Regions from separate parts of the Pseudarthrobacter sp. MOO13 genome, predicted to be linked through region 1. Evidence: riboswitches for the same ligand, from Rfam matches in the RefSeq annotation. Region 1 holds a riboswitch; each other region holds the start of a gene.

Evidence for each region. A riboswitch is a leader RNA that binds a small molecule or an ion and turns the genes downstream of it on or off. The one in region 1 is predicted to bind cyclic di-AMP.
Region 2: another riboswitch for cyclic di-AMP. It lies ahead of AC4EEO_RS15630 (aggregation-promoting factor C-terminal-like domain-containing protein); the one in region 1 lies ahead of AC4EEO_RS14975 (C40 family peptidase).
Region 3: another riboswitch for cyclic di-AMP. It lies ahead of AC4EEO_RS08330 (C40 family peptidase); the one in region 1 lies ahead of AC4EEO_RS14975 (C40 family peptidase).

The regions. Positions count from the first base shown of each region.
Region 1 covers NZ_CM177848.1:3,277,268-3,283,524, forward strand. The annotation lists gene fdhD (formate dehydrogenase accessory sulfurtransferase FdhD) at 1-349, opposite strand, end outside; gene AC4EEO_RS14955 (molybdopterin molybdotransferase MoeA) at 400-1,851, opposite strand; gene AC4EEO_RS14960 (NTP transferase domain-containing protein) at 1,848-2,852, opposite strand; gene AC4EEO_RS14965 (HNH endonuclease) at 2,895-3,395, opposite strand; gene AC4EEO_RS14970 (NlpC/P60 family protein) at 3,664-4,431, opposite strand; gene AC4EEO_RS14975 (C40 family peptidase) at 4,594-5,271, opposite strand; cyclic di-AMP (ydaO/yuaA leader) riboswitch at 5,342-5,523, opposite strand; gene AC4EEO_RS14980 (M23 family metallopeptidase) at 5,652-6,257, opposite strand, start outside.
Region 2 covers NZ_CM177848.1:3,434,291-3,440,547, reverse strand. The annotation lists gene AC4EEO_RS15635 (glyoxalase superfamily protein) at 1-77, shown strand, start outside; gene AC4EEO_RS15630 (aggregation-promoting factor C-terminal-like domain-containing protein) at 145-852, opposite strand; cyclic di-AMP (ydaO/yuaA leader) riboswitch at 858-1,018, opposite strand; partial or broken gene AC4EEO_RS15625 (glycosyltransferase family 39 protein) at 1,164-3,240, opposite strand; gene AC4EEO_RS15620 (glycosyltransferase family 39 protein) at 3,247-5,361, opposite strand; gene AC4EEO_RS15615 (bifunctional glycosyltransferase family 2/GtrA family protein) at 5,358-6,257, opposite strand, start outside.
Region 3 covers NZ_CM177848.1:1,788,328-1,794,584, reverse strand. The annotation lists gene AC4EEO_RS08340 (TraR/DksA family transcriptional regulator) at 1-341, opposite strand, end outside; gene AC4EEO_RS08335 (coiled-coil domain-containing protein) at 363-1,676, opposite strand; cyclic di-AMP (ydaO/yuaA leader) riboswitch at 1,930-2,102, shown strand; gene AC4EEO_RS08330 (C40 family peptidase) at 2,106-2,936, shown strand; gene AC4EEO_RS08325 (protein adenylyltransferase SelO) at 3,015-4,481, opposite strand; gene AC4EEO_RS08320 (mycothiol transferase) at 4,532-5,056, opposite strand; gene AC4EEO_RS08315 (AI-2E family transporter) at 5,243-6,257, shown strand, end outside.

The DNA.
Region 1 (6,257 bases):
TGTAGACCTTACGCCCGGTATCCGGAACCTCGACGTCGGGCCGCAGCTGGGCCTCCACCACGTTGAACGTCTGGACGCCGTCCTCGTCCTCGCCGGCACAGAATCGCAGCGATACCAGTTGCTCCGGAGCCCAGATGACGCCCTCGGACACCAGGAATCCGGCCACGAGGTCAAAGTCGTCCCCGGGAGTCCGCATGGTCACCGAGTAGGAAAGCCTGCCGAGCCGGATTTCCAGCGGCTCCTCCACCGCGAGGACGTCTTCGCGGTGGCGGACCGGGTACTCCAGGGCGCCCGGCGATCCATCCAGTACGAATTTGTGCACCTTTCGGCGCTGGGTTACGCGTCCCATGTTCCAGCCTGCCTCGTCATGACTCCATCATGGCACTTTCGGCGCCCGGCTCAGTCCAGCAGCGCGCTCCAGTCGACGGGGCCGCTGGGTGCGGGCTTGCCCTTGGGCTGCCCGGTCCGTCCGGCGGTTCGGGGCTTGGGCTTGGCCGCCGCGTCCGCGGGCGGCGGGAGGGGCGGCCCCCAGGGCAGTGCGAAGGCCGGCACCGGCTCCCCCAGTTGCACGCCGTGCGGCGGTACCACCAGGACGCCGTCGGCGGCAGCCAGTCCCCGCATCATTCCCGGTCCTGTGTGCTGGGCCGGCGACGCCATGCCGTACAGCAGCCGGAACGGCATCAGCCGGGTGCGCCCCGGGTCCGGTTCGATCATGGTGCCGCACGGCACCTCCTGGACGGCGGGCATGGCGGCGTGGCCCAGCGCTGCGAGGAGTGGTGCGCCCACAGTGGACAATGCCATCATGGCCGCGAGCGGGTTGCCCGGGAGGCCCAGGACAAAGCGGCCGTCCGGAAGTTCGGCAAGGACGGCGGGGTGCCCCGGACGCATGGCCACGCCGTCGATGACCAGCCGGCCGCCAAGTTCAGCCACGGCCCGGCGGAAGTGGTCGGTCCCGGAGCGCCCGGTTCCTCCGGTGGTAATGACGACGTCGGCCGGCAGGTCCGGCGCGTCCGGCACCTCCGGCACAACGTCCTCGAGCGCCGCAAGCCATTCCTCGTAGGAGTCGCCGATTCGCTGCTGGCCGCCCGGTATGCCACCCAGCATCGCCACGACGTCCTGCAGCTGGGGCCCAAAGGTATCCCGCACCTTGCCCGGATCGGGGGTTCCTGAGTCCACCACCTCGGAGCCTGTCAGGACGAGGCGCACCACGGGCTTTCCCTGAACCTGGAGTTCATCGTGTCCGGCCAGTGCGGCCAGTGCCAGGTGTGCGGGGTTGAGGTCCACGCCGGCTTTGACCAGGACGTCCCCTTCCAGGGCCTCTTCGCCCGCTTTCCTGATGTGCTCACCGGCGCGAGGTTCCCCCGGGCGCGCCTTTCCTCCGGCCATCAGCAGCGGGAGTCCCTCGTCGTCCGTGGCCAGGACCGCATTCTCGGTCCTCAGGACCGCTTTGCCTCCGGCCGGGATCAGGCCTCCCGTAACGATGATGCTTGCTTGGTGCGGGGCAAGGCGGTTCCCGGGGTCCACCGGAATCCAGGGGCCGCTGCCGTTGACCGCCCAGCCGTCCATGGCTGAGGACGCATAGTGCGGCATGTCCTGGAGTGCCAGGATGTCCTGGTCGAGCCTGCGGCCGAGGGCCATGCGCAGCGGCACGGGCCCTCCCGGGATCGGGGTGGCCGCATCGAACGCAGCCTGCCGGGCTTCTTCCCAGGTGTGCGCCAGGTGGTGCCCGCTGGTTTCAGCCTCCGGTTCCGTGGTTTCCGGTCCAGGTGTTTCGTGCCCGGCGGTCCCCTGTGGTGCTTCGGGCTCGTCGGCAGGTGGGACCTCCGGCCAGTCGCGGGGTTCTGCCGTCATTCGCCGGGGGTCCCGGCGGCAGCTTCATTCTCGTAGTCGGCAGCCAGGGACCGTGCCACGGCCATCGCCGCTTCCATGGACACCGTGTCCATTTCCCTGCCCGGTGCGGCAGCCAGCCCCGCGGCGAATCCTGCGATGAACGTGGTGAGTGGAGCAGCCGGCCGGACCACGGCGTGGGCTGCGACGCCGGCAAGGGACAGCACTGCGTTCACGTCCACCTGGACGTCCTCCAGCTTGTATGCCTGGAGCAGGGCCCTGCACCATTCCTCCAGCGTCTCGTCCTGGCTTTTCACGACTTGCCTCCCACGTTGGCTCCGCACGTTTTGGTCAAAGTCTTCACGCTGGCTCCCGGCGGCGATCCCCAGCGTGGCAGCATCACCCCACGTATCCACGTCGGCAGTGGACCCGGCTGGGACTGTGACAAGCTGCACGTCCAGATTAGCAAGGAGGGACCTCACGGAGCCGTTGACCAGGGCGTCCCGGCGGGACAACTCACCGCACGATCTTTTTAACTCATCAGTGTTATATATGGCTGCCAGCGGCTGTTCCCTGCCGTCGGCCGAGCGGGCCACGGCGCCCCGGCCATCGCCCGCAGCTGCCACCGCGTCCCGGAGCATCGCCACCGCCCGGGCTGCCAGCGGCATGTCGCAGGCGAGAACCAGAGTGAAGGGCGCCCCTCCCCCAAAGGTGGCAAGGGCATCTAGGCCGGCTGAGATCCCGGCGGCAGGACCGGCAAACCTCGGCTCCTCCCGGCAGGACAGGACGCCTGGCGGCAGGGCCTGGGCGGGCCCGGCCTCATCGGCAGCCCCGCGGGACGGAGGGCCGCCGGCGGAAACGTCGCCCACAACAACCGTACGGCGGGCACCGGCAGCGGCGTCAAGGGTCCATGCCAGGAGGGTTCTTCCCCGGAGGACCAACGATTGCTTGGGTACTCCACCCAGCCGTGATGACCGGCCGCCCGCCAGGATCAGGGCGTCAAAGATCAACGGGTCCGTTTGCACCCACCCAGCCTAGCGAACAGCAACCGGCCTGGAAGCCGCTTGTCAGGCGGCGCGCTCGGGAAGCAGGAATGGATCCCAGGCGGGGGTTGGCTTCTCCAGTTCCTTGATCTGCCAGATGGTTCCGTGCGGCGGCTCCGGCACGAAGCGCAGGGTCCATCCCATCTCGCCGGGGGTATGGTCACCCTTGACGTTGTTGCACCGCAGGCAGGCAGCCACGAGATTCTCCCAGGAATCGGCTCCGCCCCGCGATTTTGGGTGGACATGGTCGATTGTGTGCGCTGCCTTTCCGCAATATGCACACTTGTGCCCGTCACGTCGAAGCACACCACGGCGGCTGACGGCCGTTGAGTGGTTGTACCGCGGGCGGATGTAGCGGTTGAGGAGGATCACGGACGGGCGGCCCAGGACGTCAGTGGGGCCCACCACGGGATCATCCCCCTCGGCCACCACGCTCGCCTTGCCTGTGAGCACAAGCACCAGCGCCCGGCGGAAGGTGATAACCGCCAGCGGTTCATATCCAGCATTCAGAACGAGAGTGCGCATGCACGTACCTCTTCACGGCCGCACCCGTCAGGGGCACGAGGGCCGGCTGCCCTCGGCATGTCCGGGCTATGGATCGACATCACAAGAGTAAACAGAGAATTGCAATATCAGGTAATCGGTATACGCGGAGGCCGGATCCCCACCCCGGTGGCGGGAGCCGGGATGCACGCAGAATGGCGGGAGTTAAACGGGAAAAGACCCCCGCCTCAAGGGCAGGGGTCCTTCCGGGCACATCTTATGCGGCGCCGCGTGCGGCGGGCGGCAGTGGTTACCGAACGTGGATGAAGACCGGTCCGGAGCCAACGTTGGCGCTGAACACAACGGTGTCGTTGCCGTTGAAGCCGCCGTGGACGGCCATCCCGTTTCCGGCGTAGACGGCGATGTGGGCCATTCCTCCGCCACCGTCGGCGTAGTAGATGAGGTCGCCGGGCTGGGCCTGGGATGCGGACACCCTGTCACCCAATGACAGGTAACCGGCGGGCCAGTCGTGGAAGTGGATGCCGACGGCAGCCAGTGCGTTGGTCACCAGCATGGTGCAGTCCTGGTGTACGCCAAGCTGGGCGTAGGCAGCGGACAGGATGGCAGCACCCTTTCCGCTGGCGGAAACCTGGGCGGCGGGGGCAGCCGTGGCATCGGCAGTTGCAACCTTGGCAGTCACCTTGGGAGCGGCAACGGCCTGGGCAACGGGAGCGGGAGCGGCTTCCTGCACCGCAACCTCGGGCTCGGGAGCCGGTGCCGGAGTGGTGGTAACTGCCGGCTTTTCGAAGCTGATGGCAATGGTGGAAGCCGCTGAGATCGGAGCGTCGACGGCGGATTCAACTTCCATGGCGGATGCCGGAGCCGAGTCGCGCTTGACGTTGGTGTCGGCTGCGTTGGCTGCGATGCCGCTGGTCAGGACCAGGCCGGAAGCTGCAGCGATTACTGCAGCCTGGCGGCCCATGCCGCCGGCGTTGTCGCTGACAGCCTTGGCAATGATCGCGATCGAGTTGGTTTTGGTGACCTCGGCGCGGTGCCGTGCGGTAGCACGAGTCGTCATCAGTTCTCTCTTTCGTTTTCCTCTGGACCGCGGTGGCCTGTCCGAGGGGGTTGGATGCGCCGGCATCTTGGGGGTACGCCGGCGCGTCCCGAACGGGGATGTTGGTTTCTAGCGAAAAAGCTTTGGGCAAAGAAATAGCCCTTGGAGCGTGGAGCCCAAGAACTACTTGTTCAGGTGGTAGTACGTGGAAGTACCGGTGGCTGCGGGAGAGTGGAGCATGGTTCCCTGCGACGGGTTGAGCGCGCTGATCATCATGCCGTTGCCGACGTAGATGCCGACGTGTGCGCCGCCGTTCTGGACCACGAGGTCGCCCGGCTGGGGGGTGGAGGTGGGGGTCATGATGCTCCACGCGTTCGTGCGGGGAATGCTGATTCCAGCCTGCGCGTAGACCCACTGAACGAAGCCAGAGCAGTCCCAGCCGTTGGGGGTGGTGCCGCCCCAGACGTAGGGGTGGCCGATGCCGGTGTAGGCGATCGCGGCGATACCCGAGGTGGCTGCGGACGAAACGGCTTCCACTGCCTGTCCGGCCTTGGACGCCTCCTGGCCGGCAGTGGTGGCGGTGCGGTCCGCGGACGCGGTGGACTGGGTGCGCACGGTTTCCACCTTCGGGGCGGCGGTGGTCTTGACCGCCGGACGCTCGAAGGAAACGGTGGCCGTGGGGGCCGCGGTGACAGCAAGGGCGGTCTGCGCGGAACCGGACTCCGTGGAGGCCGAGATGCCGGCAGTGGTGTCCGCGGCGTTGGCCGGCAGGCCCATGCTCAGGATGAGGCCTGAAGCCGCTGCCACAACGGCAGCCTGGCGGCCCACGGTCCCGACATTGGCGCTTACGGCCTTGGACATGGCGTCCAAGGGGTTGGCGCGAACCGTTTGCGCACGGTGGCGCGCAGAATTATGGCGTGAAGACACGAAGGTAGCCTCTCCCAATGCCTGCGAGGTGAGCTGTCGGATTCGGATGGGAGTCACCCGGCCACTTCGCTTCCTGGGAAGCTCATGACTTAACCCCAAGGCCTTCCAGAACGCAGAAGGCCAAAATTGGTTCCCCCGCCCCTGCCAGACGATGAAATGCGAACGGACCTTGAGCGGTGGCAGAGTTAGGCAATCCACTCAAGAGCGTCAACTTCGGAAAAGTTGACGCGAGTTAGACGGTACAGCAGTTTTGCTTCAATGTCACATTCAGGTCACGGCGGGTCACGGCGATCTGGGAGTGCGCAATCAAACGGTTACAGCCAGCCCATCGGATCGACCACTTCGCCGTTGACCTGAACTTCGAAGTGCAGGTGGCAGCCGGTGGACGCCCCGGTGGTCCCGCTCAACGCCACGACTTCGCCGCGGGAGACCGTTTGGCCCACCTTGACGTTGAAGGACGAGAGGTGGTTGTACGTGGTCTCCAGGCCGTTGCCATGGTCGATCACCACCCGGTTTCCACCGCCGAACTGGTGCCAGCCGGCGAAGGTCACGGTTCCTGTTGCGGCTGCCAGGACGGACGTCCCGCACTGTGCCACAAAGTCCTGTCCGCGGTGGAAATCTCCGGTGCCGCCGGTGATTGGGCTGACCCGGTAGCCGAAGGGCGACGCGGTCACGAGGGATGCCAGCGGCGCGGCCAGGGTCCCGGCGGAAGCCGCACGCGTTACTGATCCGGCCGACTGGGCGCTCAGCAGTTGCTTCAGCTTCCCGTCGGGGTCCGCCTGCGTTACGACGGCTGAGCGGCTGAAGTCGATCTGGGCGCCTACATCCGCGGAAATCTGGGGCTGGGGGCTGACTGCGGAGGCGGCCTGGGGCGCGATTCCGGCCGCATCCGTCGCCATAACGGGGCTGGTGGCGGGCAT
Region 2 (6,257 bases), 160 kb from region 1:
CGGACGGCAACAAGTGGTCTGTCCAGTACATCCCCTGGCGGAACGCCGGGCCGGGCGACGTCCAGGGCGCCGGTTAACGCAAACCGCGGGCCGCATCGACATGATGCGGCCCGCGGTTTGCGTTGCGCCCGGTGCTGGTGGTGCCTAGTACCAGTTGTGTGCCAGGTGGAAGTTCAACGCGCCGCAGGGCGAGGCGTAGCTCTTCTTGATGTAGTCCAGGCCCCAGTTGATCTGCGTGCGGTAGTTGGTTAGGTAGTCGGCGCCTGCGCTGGCCATCTTCTCCGCCGGCAGCGACTGGACGATGCCGTACGCGCCGCTGCTGGCGTTGGTGGCGGTGGTGGTCCAATCGGATTCCTTGGTCCACAGCGTCTGCAGGCACTGCATCTGGTCCGGTCCCCAGCCAAAGGAGGACAGCTGGCTGGCGGCGTAGGCCTGGGCGCCCGCGGGATCGTTGACCGCGACGGCGGGAGCAGGCTCAGGCGCGGGGGCCGGCGCAGGTGCGGGTGCTTCAGCCGGCGGGGCGGCGGGAGCGGGCGCGGGGGCCGGCTCCGCGGCCTGCGGTGCCACGCTGATGGCGGAAGGAGCAGGATTCGCGGCCGGGTTGGACCGGATTTCGCTCTTCTCGATGCTCATCTGGGCATCCGCCGCCGACGTGGAAGCGCTTGACCCGGTGGACGACGCCTGGGTCATGCTGTTGGTCGCCTGGCCTGCCGCGCCAACGCCAACCAGCACCGCGCATGATGCAGCGAGGACCGCAACACGCCGGCCCACGGTGGTCTTTTTGGCGGGCTGGGGTTTGGCCCGATGTTTTGCCTTGGTTTGCAGGCATGGTTTTGCCATGGATTTAGACATGATTGATCGCCTCTCACACCTGCGGAGTTAGCTGTCGGGTTCGGATGAGGGCATCCGGCCGCACGGAAAAAACACGTGCTGGCTTAACCCCAAGGGCAATCATTGCCCGGGACGGTGGGTCCCCCGCCTCTGCCGTTGCTCAAGCGGAATCCGGGAAGCGGCAGAGCTTGGCGTCAACCCGGGATATGCGGCCCGAACGGGGACCGCACCCAATCGACGGTACAGGAAGATTGCGCATTAGTCACATTTGGGTAACGGAAGTCACGAATCATGGCGCGTCGATTTGCTGCAGGCGGATCCCCGGCGCCGGGTTATCCCGCCAGGATATAGACCGTGGTCCCGCCAATGTTTTGCGCCGGGAACGTGGACTCCACCCACTGTGCAATCCGGGTGGAGGCGTCAGAGCCGCTGCTGGACATCATGGTCCCGCCGGCAATGAAGTAGTGGATCCGGCCTTGGGAGACCAGCGCTTGGAACTGTTCCAGCGTGGGGGAGGGGTCGGTGCCGTTGAAGCCGCCCACGGCCATCACCGGCAGTTCCGTGGCCAGTTGGTAACCTGCGGCATTGTTCGAACCGACTACTGCCGCTGCCCAGGTGTAGTTTGAGGCACCGTCCTTCAACGCGGCCACGAGCCCGGCCGACGGCGTGGGCGCACCCAGAAGGCCGGCCATCCCGCCGGCGCGGCCACCGGTGGCACCCTGACCGCCCTGCGCTGCCCCGCCCTGGCCGGCCCCCTGGCCTTGTCCGCCCTGGCCGGCACCCTGGCCTTGTCCGGCCTGGCCGTTGAACTGCCGGGACGTGCCGCCCGCGCCAAACCCGCCGGTCCGGTTTCCGCCGAACCCGCCCGGGCCGCCGAACGACGGCGCCGGTCCGGCGCTGACAATGGCCCCGCTGTGCGCCGTCGCCGCCGTCGACATGGAGAAGGCCAGCGGGCCGGCGAGCGATGCCGCAATGGCGAGCGCCGTCGTCGTCCGTTGCACGGAGCGCAGGCGGATGAACCTGTTCAACCCTGTTCCTGCTGCGGCCGCAAGGCCTGCCGCCAGCACCACCCAGCGCAGCCACGGGCCGTAGGCGGATGTGGTTCCCAGCAGGGTGAATGCCATCAGGGGCTGCCGCGGCCACTGCGGCGGCCAGGAAGACCGCCGCGGCGGCCTGCCGCCGGTGCTGCCAGAGAAGTACCGGGCCCAGGCCGGCCAGGGCTGCGATCCCCGGTGCCAATGCCACCGCGTAGTAGGGGTGGATGATGCCCGCCATGAAACTGAAGACCAGGCCGGTCACCAGGACCCAGGAACCCCAGATGAGCACCGACGCCCGGACGGCGTCAGTCCGCGGCGCCCGGCGTCCCACCCACAGCAGGCCGGCAGCAAGGATCAGTGCGGAGGGCAGCAGCCACGCGATCTGGCCGCCAAATTCGCTGTTGAACATCCGCAGCAGCCCCGGAACGCCCCAGCCGTTGGCGCCGCCCACGCTCCCTGTCTCGTCGCCTGTCAGCCGGCCCAGGCCGTTGTAGCCGAGGGTCAGTTCCAGGATGGAATTGTCCTGCGAACCACCAATGAACGGACGGTCCGCAGCCGGGATGAGCTCCACGACGGCCAGCCACCAGCCGGCCGCGGCAAGCATCGCGGCACCGGTGGCGAGCAGGTGCAGCAGCCGCCGACCCAGCCTGGCGGGTGCCGCGACCAGGTAGGCGAGGGCAAACCCGGGAACCACCAGCAGGACCTGCAGCTGCTTGGCAAGGAACCCGAAGCCCAGGAAAACCCCTGCCAGCAGGAGCCAGCGCAGCCTGTCCTCCTGCACGGAGCGGAGCACCGCATAGGCCGCGGCGGTCATGAGCAGCACCAGCAGGGCGTCCGGGTTGTTGAACCGGAACATCAGCGTGGCCACGGGCGTCAGTGCCAGCGCAACGGCGGCCAGCAGCCCTGCCCGGTGGGCGAGGCGCGGGTCACCGGTGGCCGGTGCCGCGGCCCGCCGGACAGCCAGGTACAGCAGCCAGGCGGTGCCGACGCCCATCAGGGCTTCAGGAACCAGGATGCTCCAGGAGCTCAGGCCGAAAATCCGGACCGACAACCCCATGATCCACAGGGACGCCGGTGGCTTGTCCACCGTGATGGAGTTGGCGGCGTCCGAGGAACCGAAGAACCAGGCCGCCCAGTCCTGCGATCCGGCCTGGGCGGCGGCGGAGTAGAAAGCGTTGGCCCAGCCCGATGCCCCGAGGTTCCACAGGTACAGCACGGCGGTAGCTGCCAGCACGGCTGCCAGTTCCAGGCGGTGCCGGAGGGCCGGGGGCTCCCGCCGCACGCCGGCCGCGGCAGCAGGGCTGGAGGCAGCAGGGCCGGGGGCAGCGGGAGCGGAGGGAGCCTGCACCGGAGTGGAGTTAGATCTGGCCATGGGGTCCTACTTGGTGAGTTGGTACACCGTGGAGTTACCCACGGTTTGGGCCTGGAAGTTGGCTTGCACCCAGGCGGCCACCTCGGAGTTGCCGCCCCGGCCGCCCATGCCGCCGCCCATGCCGCCTTCGATGAAGTAGCTGATCTCACCCCTGGCCACCATGGCCTGGAACTCGGCGAGCGTGGGATAGGGGTCGCCGCCGTTCCAGCCGCCCAGGGCAATGACGCTGGTGTTCGTGGCCAGTTCCAGGCTGGCGGCCTGGCTGGCCCCGGAGACAATCGCCGACCACTTCGTGGTGGTGCCGGTGAGCAGTGCGGTCACGGCTGCATCGGCGGTGCCTTCGCCGGGACCACCCGCCCCGCCAGCTCCGGGGGCCCCGGTGAAGCCGCCGGCTCCGTTCGCGGGATCAAAACCGCCGGCACCGGCTGCCGCATCCGTTCCGTCGGTCCGGTCGCCACGGAGCGCGGCGTCGTCCCGGAAGCCGGCAGCCCTGTTGCCGAAACCGCCCGCCGACGAACCTGCGGGCCCCGACGTCGGGATGGATCCCGAATGGGCGGACGCGGCGGTGGCCAAGGTCCAGGCAGCCGTTCCAAGGCCCCCGGCCAGCAAGGAGAGGACGACGACGGCAGCCGTCCCGGAGCGCCGGAACCGTCCCGCAGCGCCCTTGCCGTCAAGGCGGAGGAGGATGGCGGCCGCGGCAAGGACACCAAGGACGATGGTGGCGATGCGCAACCACGGCAGCCACGACGCGTCGCGGCCCAGCAGCACCGAGGACCAGATGGAGGTGCCTAAGACCACGACGGCAAGAGTGGTCCGTGCCGGCCAGTACGCGCGGCCGCGCCAGAGTTCCGCCGCGCCGATGCCCACCAGCGCGGCGATGGCCGGTGCCAGTGCCACCGAGTAGTAGGGGTGGACGATGCCGCTCATGAAGCTGAAGACGCCCGCCGTGACCAGCAGCCAGCCGCCCCACAGGATCAAGGCCGCGCGGCTCCGGGATGTGCGCGTTTCGCGGCGGGTGAACCACAAGCCTGCCACCACCAGCACCAGGGCGGCAGGCAGCAGCCAGGACACCTCGCCGCCGAAGCTGGTCCCGAACATCCGCAGCAGGCCGGCCGCGCCGCCGAATCCCGCATTTCCGCCGCCGAAGCCGCCCGCCGCACCGCCGCCCGGGCCGCCGGCTCCACCTCCGGGCATTCCTTCACCCGAACCGGTGATGCGGGCCAGGCCGTTGTAGCCGAAGGTCAGTTCCAGGAAGCTGTTGGTGGTGGACCCGGCCATGTACGGCCGTTCGGAGGCCGGCGTCAGCTGGAAAAGGGCAACGTAGCTGCCGGCCACCACGATGATCCCGCCCAGCGCGCCGAGCAAGTGGACCAGCCGGCGTCCCAGCGGTGTGGGGGCAGCCCACAGGTAGGCAAGTCCAAGCGCGGGAACCACCAGGAAGCCTTGCAGCATCTTGCTGAGGAACGCCAGGCCTATCACGGCCCCCGCCGCCACCAGCCACTTCCATCCGGCCCGTTCGATGGCCCGGGTGGTGAAGTACGCCGCCAGCACCAGGCAGAGGGTGAGCATGGCGTCCGGGTTGTTGAATTTGAACATCAGCGCCGCCACGGGCGTCAGTGCGAGGGCGCCGCCGGCCAGGAGGCCTGCCACCGGACCGGAAACCCGCTTCACAGCGAGGTACAGGAAGCCGACGGCGGCCACTCCCATGAGCGCCTCGGGCACCAGCATGCTCAGTGACGAGAAGCCGAAGATGCGGCCCGCGAGGGCCGGGATCCAGAGCGCCGCGGGCGGCTTGTCCACGGTGATGGCGTTTCCGGCGTCGAGCGATCCGAAGAGGAACGCCGTCCAGTCCTTGGTGCCCGCCTGGATGGCGGCGGCATAGAAGGAGTTTCCGTAGCCGGTGGCGGCCAGGTTCCAGAGGTACAGGATTGCCGTGGCCACCAGGAGGCCGGCGGCCGAGGGCCGCACCCAGCGGGGCTGGCCGCCGAAGGCGTAGCGGGTCCAGCGCGGTCCGGTGCGTGCGGGGCCGGCAGAGGAAGCCGCGGCACCTGACGGGTGCTGTGGACCGTCGGTTGATTCGGTGGTCGATCCGGCGCCTGCCGGTGAAAAGGTGGAGGTCATGATGCTGCCGTTTCTGTGGAGGCGGTGGCGGTCGTGTCGTCGGCGGACGAAGCTGCGGGGGTTCCGGCGGATGGTGTTGCCGGTCCCGGGCCTGTCCATGGAACGGGGCGCGTGGAGGGTGCTGTACGCGGCGCCCGCTCCCGGAAGACCCAGAGCCGGAACAGCAGGAACCGCACGGCGGTGGCGGCGAGGTTCGCCGCCACGACGGTGAGGATTTCCGCCCACCGGTCCGGCGTCGTCGTCCTGTGCACCAGTGCCAGCGCACCCGAGGTGAGCAGCAGGCCGATGCCGAACACGATCAGCCCCTCAAAGTGGTGCCGGACCGGGTTGCCACCCTGGATGCCGAACGTGAAGCGCCGGTTGGCTCCCGTGTTGGCGACCGCCGTGATCAGCAGGGCCAGGAAGTTGGCAAGTTGGGGATCCATGAAGCCGCGGCAGAATACGAAGATCGCCAGGTAGGCCAGGGTCGACGCCGCACCGATGGCGGCGAAGCGCACCAACTGGCCAAACAGGCTGCCGCCGCGCGTTTGCTCGGCCGCCCGGGACGAGGCGGGCAGCGGCCCCCGCGCCAGGGCTGCCCGCAGCTCCGGAACCGGGATGCGGCCGTAGAGCAGGTCGCGGGTGAGCCGTGCCATGCCCCGGACGTCCGCCAGCGCCGTCCGCAGCACGTCAACGCTTGAATCAGGGTCGTCGATCCAGTCCACGGGAACCTCATGGACGCGCAGGCCGCACCGCTCCGCCAGGACCAGGAGCTCGGTGTCGAAGAACCAGGAGTTGTCCACGGTGTACGGAAGGATCTGTTGGGCCACGTCTGCGCGGATCGCCTTGAACCCGCACTGTGCGTCACTGAACCGGGCACCCATGAAGGAGTGCAGCATCAGGTTGTAGCCGCGCGA
Region 3 (6,257 bases), 1.5 Mb from region 1:
GAGGCATGAAGGATACAGAATGGGGTCCAGGGCCGCGCCTCGAGCCTGCCGGCCGCAATGGGCTCGCCGCAGACCGCACAGGTTCCATAGGTGCCGTTGGCCAGCCGCTCCAGGGCTGCCTCCACTTGGTCCAGCCCGGCTGAACTCTGCTTCAACAATGCCGACGCCTGCGACAGTTCGAAGGCGATCGTGGCGCCCTCGGGATCGTGTTCGTCATCGACGTTGGAGTCCTGCCGGGCCGCGTTGGCCGCGTCGATATCAGCCCGCAGCGCCGGCAACAGGGCCAACCTCCGGGCCCGTTCCTCTTCGAGCAGCACCCTGAACCGTTCGAAATCTGGCATGCGGAAAGCCTAGCGCGTCAGTCAGTACCAGTTCAGGGCGACGGAATGGCTCCAGGCGCCGCACGGGGACCCGTAGCGGTCGCGGATGTAGCCGAGCCCCCAGTCAATCTGCGTCCGGTAACTCGTCAGCCAGTCGCTTCCGGCGCTGGCGTACTTTCCCGGCGGCAGGGCCTGGGCTATGCCATAGGCCCCGGATGAGGCATTCGTGGCCGTGGTCAGCCAGCCGGATTCCTTGGTCCACAGCTGGGACAGGCACTGGAACTGGTCGGCGCCCCAGCCGAGGGCACCCAGGCGTCCTGAGGCATAGGCCTTGGCGCCGGCAGGATCATTGACGGCACCGCCCGGGACGGAGGGAACGACGACGGGCGGCGGGCCGGGCACGGCCGGCTGCGGCGGACTGCCGGGAACCGGGCCGGCCGGCGGGGCCGGTACCGCCGCGTTGCCGGCCGGAGCTGCAGCCGCGGGTTTGGGCTGCCTGGCTGCGGCCGCGGCAGCCTGCGCCGCGGCTTCGGCCTGCCGGCGGGCCTGCTGCGCCGCAGCGGCGCGCTTGGCCTCCTGGGCCGCTTCATAGGCAGCCAGCGCCGCCTGGCCCTGGCGATACTCCCCCTCAAGTGCCGCCGTCGTTCCCTTCAGCGAGGCAAGCTGGGCGGTCAGTTCGGTGCTGTGCTGCTGTTCGTCATTTACCTGCCGGGCAAGCGCATCCTGGGCGGAGCGGGCTGCATCCAGTTTGGCTTTTGCTTCCCCGGACAGTCGTTCCCGCTCAGTGCGGGCCACTTTTTCCTGCTCTGCCAGTGATGCGGCAACTTTTCCGGCAGCCGCAGCTTTCTCCACCAGAGCAGCAGTCTTGTCGCCCACCAGCTGGACGAGGTTGAGCCCTTGGACGCTGTTGTTCCGCAGGGCATCAAGGGCCACGAAGAATCCGGTATTGGTCCCGCCCGTCTTGTACGCCTGGACGGCAAGCGCTCCGATTTCCTTGCGATGCCGGGCCAGTTCGTCGTTGGCGCGGGCAGCCCGGGCGGACAATGAATCCAGCCTTACCGATGCCGCTTGCAGCCCGGCGTCGGCTGCGGCGTAGTCGGCCGATGCCCGGACCGCCGTGTTACCGGCGGCTTCAGCCTGGGTCTGGAGGCCGTCCAGGAACCCATTGATGGTGGTGATCTCTGCCGCTTTCGCTGCCTCGGAAGACTGCGCCTGCTGCACGTCAGCCCAGGACGGATACCCACCGGGAGGTGCAGGCTCGTCTGCAGTGGCCGGCAGGACCGTGGCCGCTGCCACTGCGATGGCGAGCAGTCCCCCCACCAGCGGGGACGTGGGCATGGTCACGAACAGGGGCATAGTCCCGAAGCATACCGGCGGCACGCCGGAGCGGAAAGGCGGCCGTGCCTGCTTTGTTACCCGTTTGGTCCGGTGCCGGACCGGCGGGAGCCCGGCGTGGGTGGATCGGACCCATCCAATCGTTGGTTGAATACGAGAGAAGAACCTCGCATGTTATCTAAACGTGACAATGGGAGGGTCGGCGGGTTATGGTCTTCTGGTGTCCCTCCCCAAACGGGACACTCCCATCAGTTTGCCGAGCCCTGCCGCTGATACCGGGATTCAACCGCATTCATGCTGGCAGGGACGGGGGAACCAAGTTTCCACGACCTTTCAGGTCTTGGGGTTAAGTCGGACAGCTCCTCCGCCCACCGCGGAGATATGTTCGGCCGGGTATCTCCAACCCGAACCCGACAGCTCACCCCGCAGGCATGGGAGAGGCGATCAATCGTGTCAAAGAATCTCAGCACTGCCCGCCACCGCGCGACCCCGGCCCGCTCCATTGCGCTCGAGGGACTCGCCGTGACGGCCAAATCACAGGCCCGTTCGTTTGGCCGTCCGGCCCTCGCTGTTGCCGCCGCGTCCGGCATCGCGTTCGGCGTCGGCGCCCCGGCCCATGCGGGCGTGACGGGCGCGGACACCACTGAGCAGGCCAGCGTCCAGGCCGCCGCAGCTCCTGCAACTGCTCCGGCAGCCGCGGCAGCAACCGTCCACACCGTCGTTTCCGGGGACACCCTCGGCGCGATTTCGGCCGCGTACGGAGTCAGCCTCAATGACCTCCTGGCTGCCAACGGCCTGGGATTGTCGTCCATCATCTACCCCGGTGACCAGATCCAGATCCCCGGCGCCGGCTACGTGGCAGCACCTGCGCCGGCAGCGGCCCCCGTCCAGGCGGCAGCCGCCACCGCACCGGCGAACACCGGCATGAACATGTCCTACGCATCAGCAACGCCGGTGGCGTCCACCACCGGGAGCGGGACCGGTGCTGCCATCCTGGCCTCCGCCTACGGCCAGGTCGGCGTGAGCCAGGACTGCACCGCCATGGTTGAAAAAGCCCTGCGCTCCGTCGGCAAGAGCGTCGGCGACCTGGCTCCCACGCAGTTCTTCCAGTACGGCAGCGTGGTCGGGAGCCCGGCACCCGGCGACCTCATCATCACCTCGGGCCACGTGGGCGTTTACGCCGGCAACGGCCAGGTTGTGAGTGGCGGCGTCAACGGCTACACCACGCAGGTGCACTCCATCAGCTGGCTCAGCGGCTACTCAGTGGTCCGCGTCGCCTAGTCTTCGCGCAGTAAAGCCTGCTCCCAACAGGAGGGTGGCAGCCGGGTCTCCGGTTGCCACCCTCCTGTTGTCGTCGGATCAGGTCCCGCAAAAGGTCGTATACGTCCCGAAGTCCGCCGGGGCACCGTCCATGTAGCGTTCCAGCCCGGCCCGCTCGGTGAAAGGATCGGTCACGGCCTGAAGCAGGCGGTGCAGCGGGGCAGTGTCTCCCTCCGTGCCGGCGGCGAGGGCTTCCTCCACCAGATGGTTCCGTGGAATGTACGCCGGGTTGACGCTGTCCATCAGCCCTGCGTCGGGTTGCAGCGCCAACCACCGCTCCGACCAGGCGTCGAAGCCGGCCAAATCCATCACCATCCCGCGCACCGGGCGCAGGTCGCCGCGGGCCGCCCTGCCTAGGTTACGGAAGAACAGGGTGTAATCCACCGGGCCGTCCTTGAGGATGGCCACCACATCGTCAATAAGGCTGGACGCGGCGTCGTCGCTGGCGTTTCCAGCGGCAAGACCCAGTTTGGTTTTCATGCCGCCCGTCCACGCCGTGCTGTACTGTCCACGGAATCCACCGAGCACCTCCACCGCTGCAGCAACAGCTTTGTCCTCGTCTTCGTCAACGAGCGGCAGCATTGCCTCGGCAAGGCGGGCAAGGTTCCATTCGGCAAGGACTGGCTGGTTGGCGTAGGCGTAACGGCCACTGACATCGATGGAACTGAAGACGGCGGCGGGATCGAAGGCATCCAGGAACGCACACGGGCCGTAATCAATGGTTTCCCCTGAGATGGTCATGTTGTCCGTATTCATGACCCCGTGCACGAATCCCGCCAGCATCCACCGGGCCACCAGCCCGGCCTGGGCGGAACAGACGGACGCAAACAGTGCCAGATAGGGGTTTGGGGCGACGGCAGCGTCCGGATAGTGCCTGCTGATGGCGTGGTCAGCCAGCCGCTTGAGCAGGTCCATGTTCTCCGTGGCCCGGGCGTACTGGAAACTCCCAACCCTCAAGTGGCTGCTGGCCACCCGCGCCAGGACAGCACCGGGCAGCATGCCCTCGCGCCGGACCTGCCGCCCCGTCGCCACGACGGCGAGGGAGCGCGTGGTGGGAATACCCAGGGCGTGCATGGCCTCACTGACAACGTACTCGCGCAGCATTGGCCCGACGACGGCCCGGCCGTCCCCGGCGCGGGCGAAGGGGGTGCGCCCCGAGCCTTTGAGGTGGATGTCCAGCAGGCGGCCGGCGCGGTCCGTGACTTCCCCCAGCAGGAGCGCGCGTCCGTCGCCGAGCAATGGGGAGTAGCCGCCGAACTGGTGGCCCGCGTAAGCCTGCGCCACCGGGGTGGCACCGGCCGGAACGTGGTTGCCCACGAGGAGGCGCACCCCTTCCGGACTGCGGAGGTATCGCGGGTCAAGGCCCAGGCCTGCTGCGAGCTTTTCATTCAGGACCAGGAGTTCGGGGTCCGGAGCTTCCTCGGCCTGCCAGGGAACGGCAATTTCCGCCAGTTCACGGGCGAAGCGGCCGTCTAAGGTGACCGTGGATTCAGCTGCTGCCGTCATGGGTTAACCCTATCGCCGTGGTGCCGCCCGCCCCTCCTGCACGGAGAGCTTCAGGCCCTGCCGCCGCTGGCCCCTGCATCATCCAGCCCCTTGGCATAGGCCGCCTGGCCGGCATGCTGGAGGCAGTCCCCCAGAATGCTGACAAGCCGCACCCCAAGGGTCACCGGCGGATCCCAGCGCCAGTCCGCCACGCGGTCCAGGTCCTGTTCTTCCAGGCTTTCGAGGACCTTCGTGGTCTGCCGGTGGACTGCTTCACAGTACTCAAGCAGGAGCTCACCGGATGCCCGGACAGCATCCACCTGGCCGCTGGAGTGGCCATAGCCCGTGTCGCCTTCCGCCAGCGGGAGGCCAAAACGCGACACGAAGCCTTCCGACGTCCAGACCTGTTCCAACTCCGAGGCGGAGGCGACCTGCGCATCCTCCACCCTCCCCAGGTGCCACACCAGCCAGGCGATGGAGTTGCCGCGGCCGGAGGGGCGGTGCTGGAGCTGTTCCTCGTCGAGCCCGTCGAGCACCTGCCGGACCAGGCCCGGGAGGCGGCCAAAGGACTCAAGGAGCAATTCTTTGGAATCCATGGATCTGGCGCCTTTCGGGTTGCCCGGTCGGGGAACAATAAGGTTACTGAGTAAACGTCATGCCTGTGAACAGGCGGCCCCAGTCAACACGTGCGCTTGTTTCGACTTTGAGGGGGACGCGGGGTACAAGGTAACCAAGGTGCATCATGTCGTGGGCCGGGCGTTGACCGCAAGCAAGGAGAACCGATGGAACGCAGCAATGTATCCCCGGACAGTCACGGGGCAGAACCGTCCCGGCCCCAGTCCCCCGCGGCAAGGATGTCAGCGCTCTGGGCGGATGGTTTGGGCAGGGCCAGCATCAGGGCCGTCCAGGCGCTCTCGCTGCTGGCGCTCGCCTGGGTGGCCGTGGTGGCCGCCACCCGGGTTCCGCTGGTGACCGTACCCGTGCTGGTCGCCCTGATCCTGGCGTCGGCAATGGCTCCCGCCGTGCGGTGGCTCGCCGCCCGCGGGTTCCCCCGGTCGCTGGCCGTGCTGTCATCCTTCCTGGTGATCATCGCCGTCGCGGCCGGAGTGGTGGGCGGCATCGTTGCACTGGTCCGCCAGCAGGCCCCGGTTCTGGCAGCACGGGCGGAAGCAGGGATTGGCCAACTGCAGCAATTCATCACCACGGGACCCGTCGCACTGACCGGCGCGCAAATCGACGCGGCCCGCAACGAATTCCAGAAGTTCCTTGCCGGCGGAACCCTGGGAGCCGATGCGCTGACCGGACTCAGGACCGCCGGGGAGATAGCTGCCGGCACGGTCCTGACGGCCGTCATCCTTTTCTTCTTCCTCAAGGACGGCGAGAGGATCCGGTCGTTCCTGATCGGGTTCCTTCCCGGCAACCATCAAGGAAAAGCACAGTTGGCCGCGGAACGCAGCCTCCTGGTGCTCGGCGGCTACGTCCGGGGCACCCTCATCATTGCCGCTATCGATGCGATCCTGGTGCTGGTGGGGCTGCTCATCCTTCGGGTCCCCCTGGCCGTGCCGCTGGCCGCCGTGGTCTTCCTGGGCGGGTTCATTCCGATCATCGGGGCAACCACCGCCGGCAGCCTCGCCGTACTGGTAGCCCTGGTGGAAAACGGGCCGGTACCGGCGCTCATCGTGCTGATCATCCTGGTGGCTGCCAACCAGTTCGAACACCACATCCTGCAGCCTGTCTTCATGGGCCGGGTCCTGCGGATCCACGGGCTGGTCATCATCCTGGCGCTGACGGCCGGGG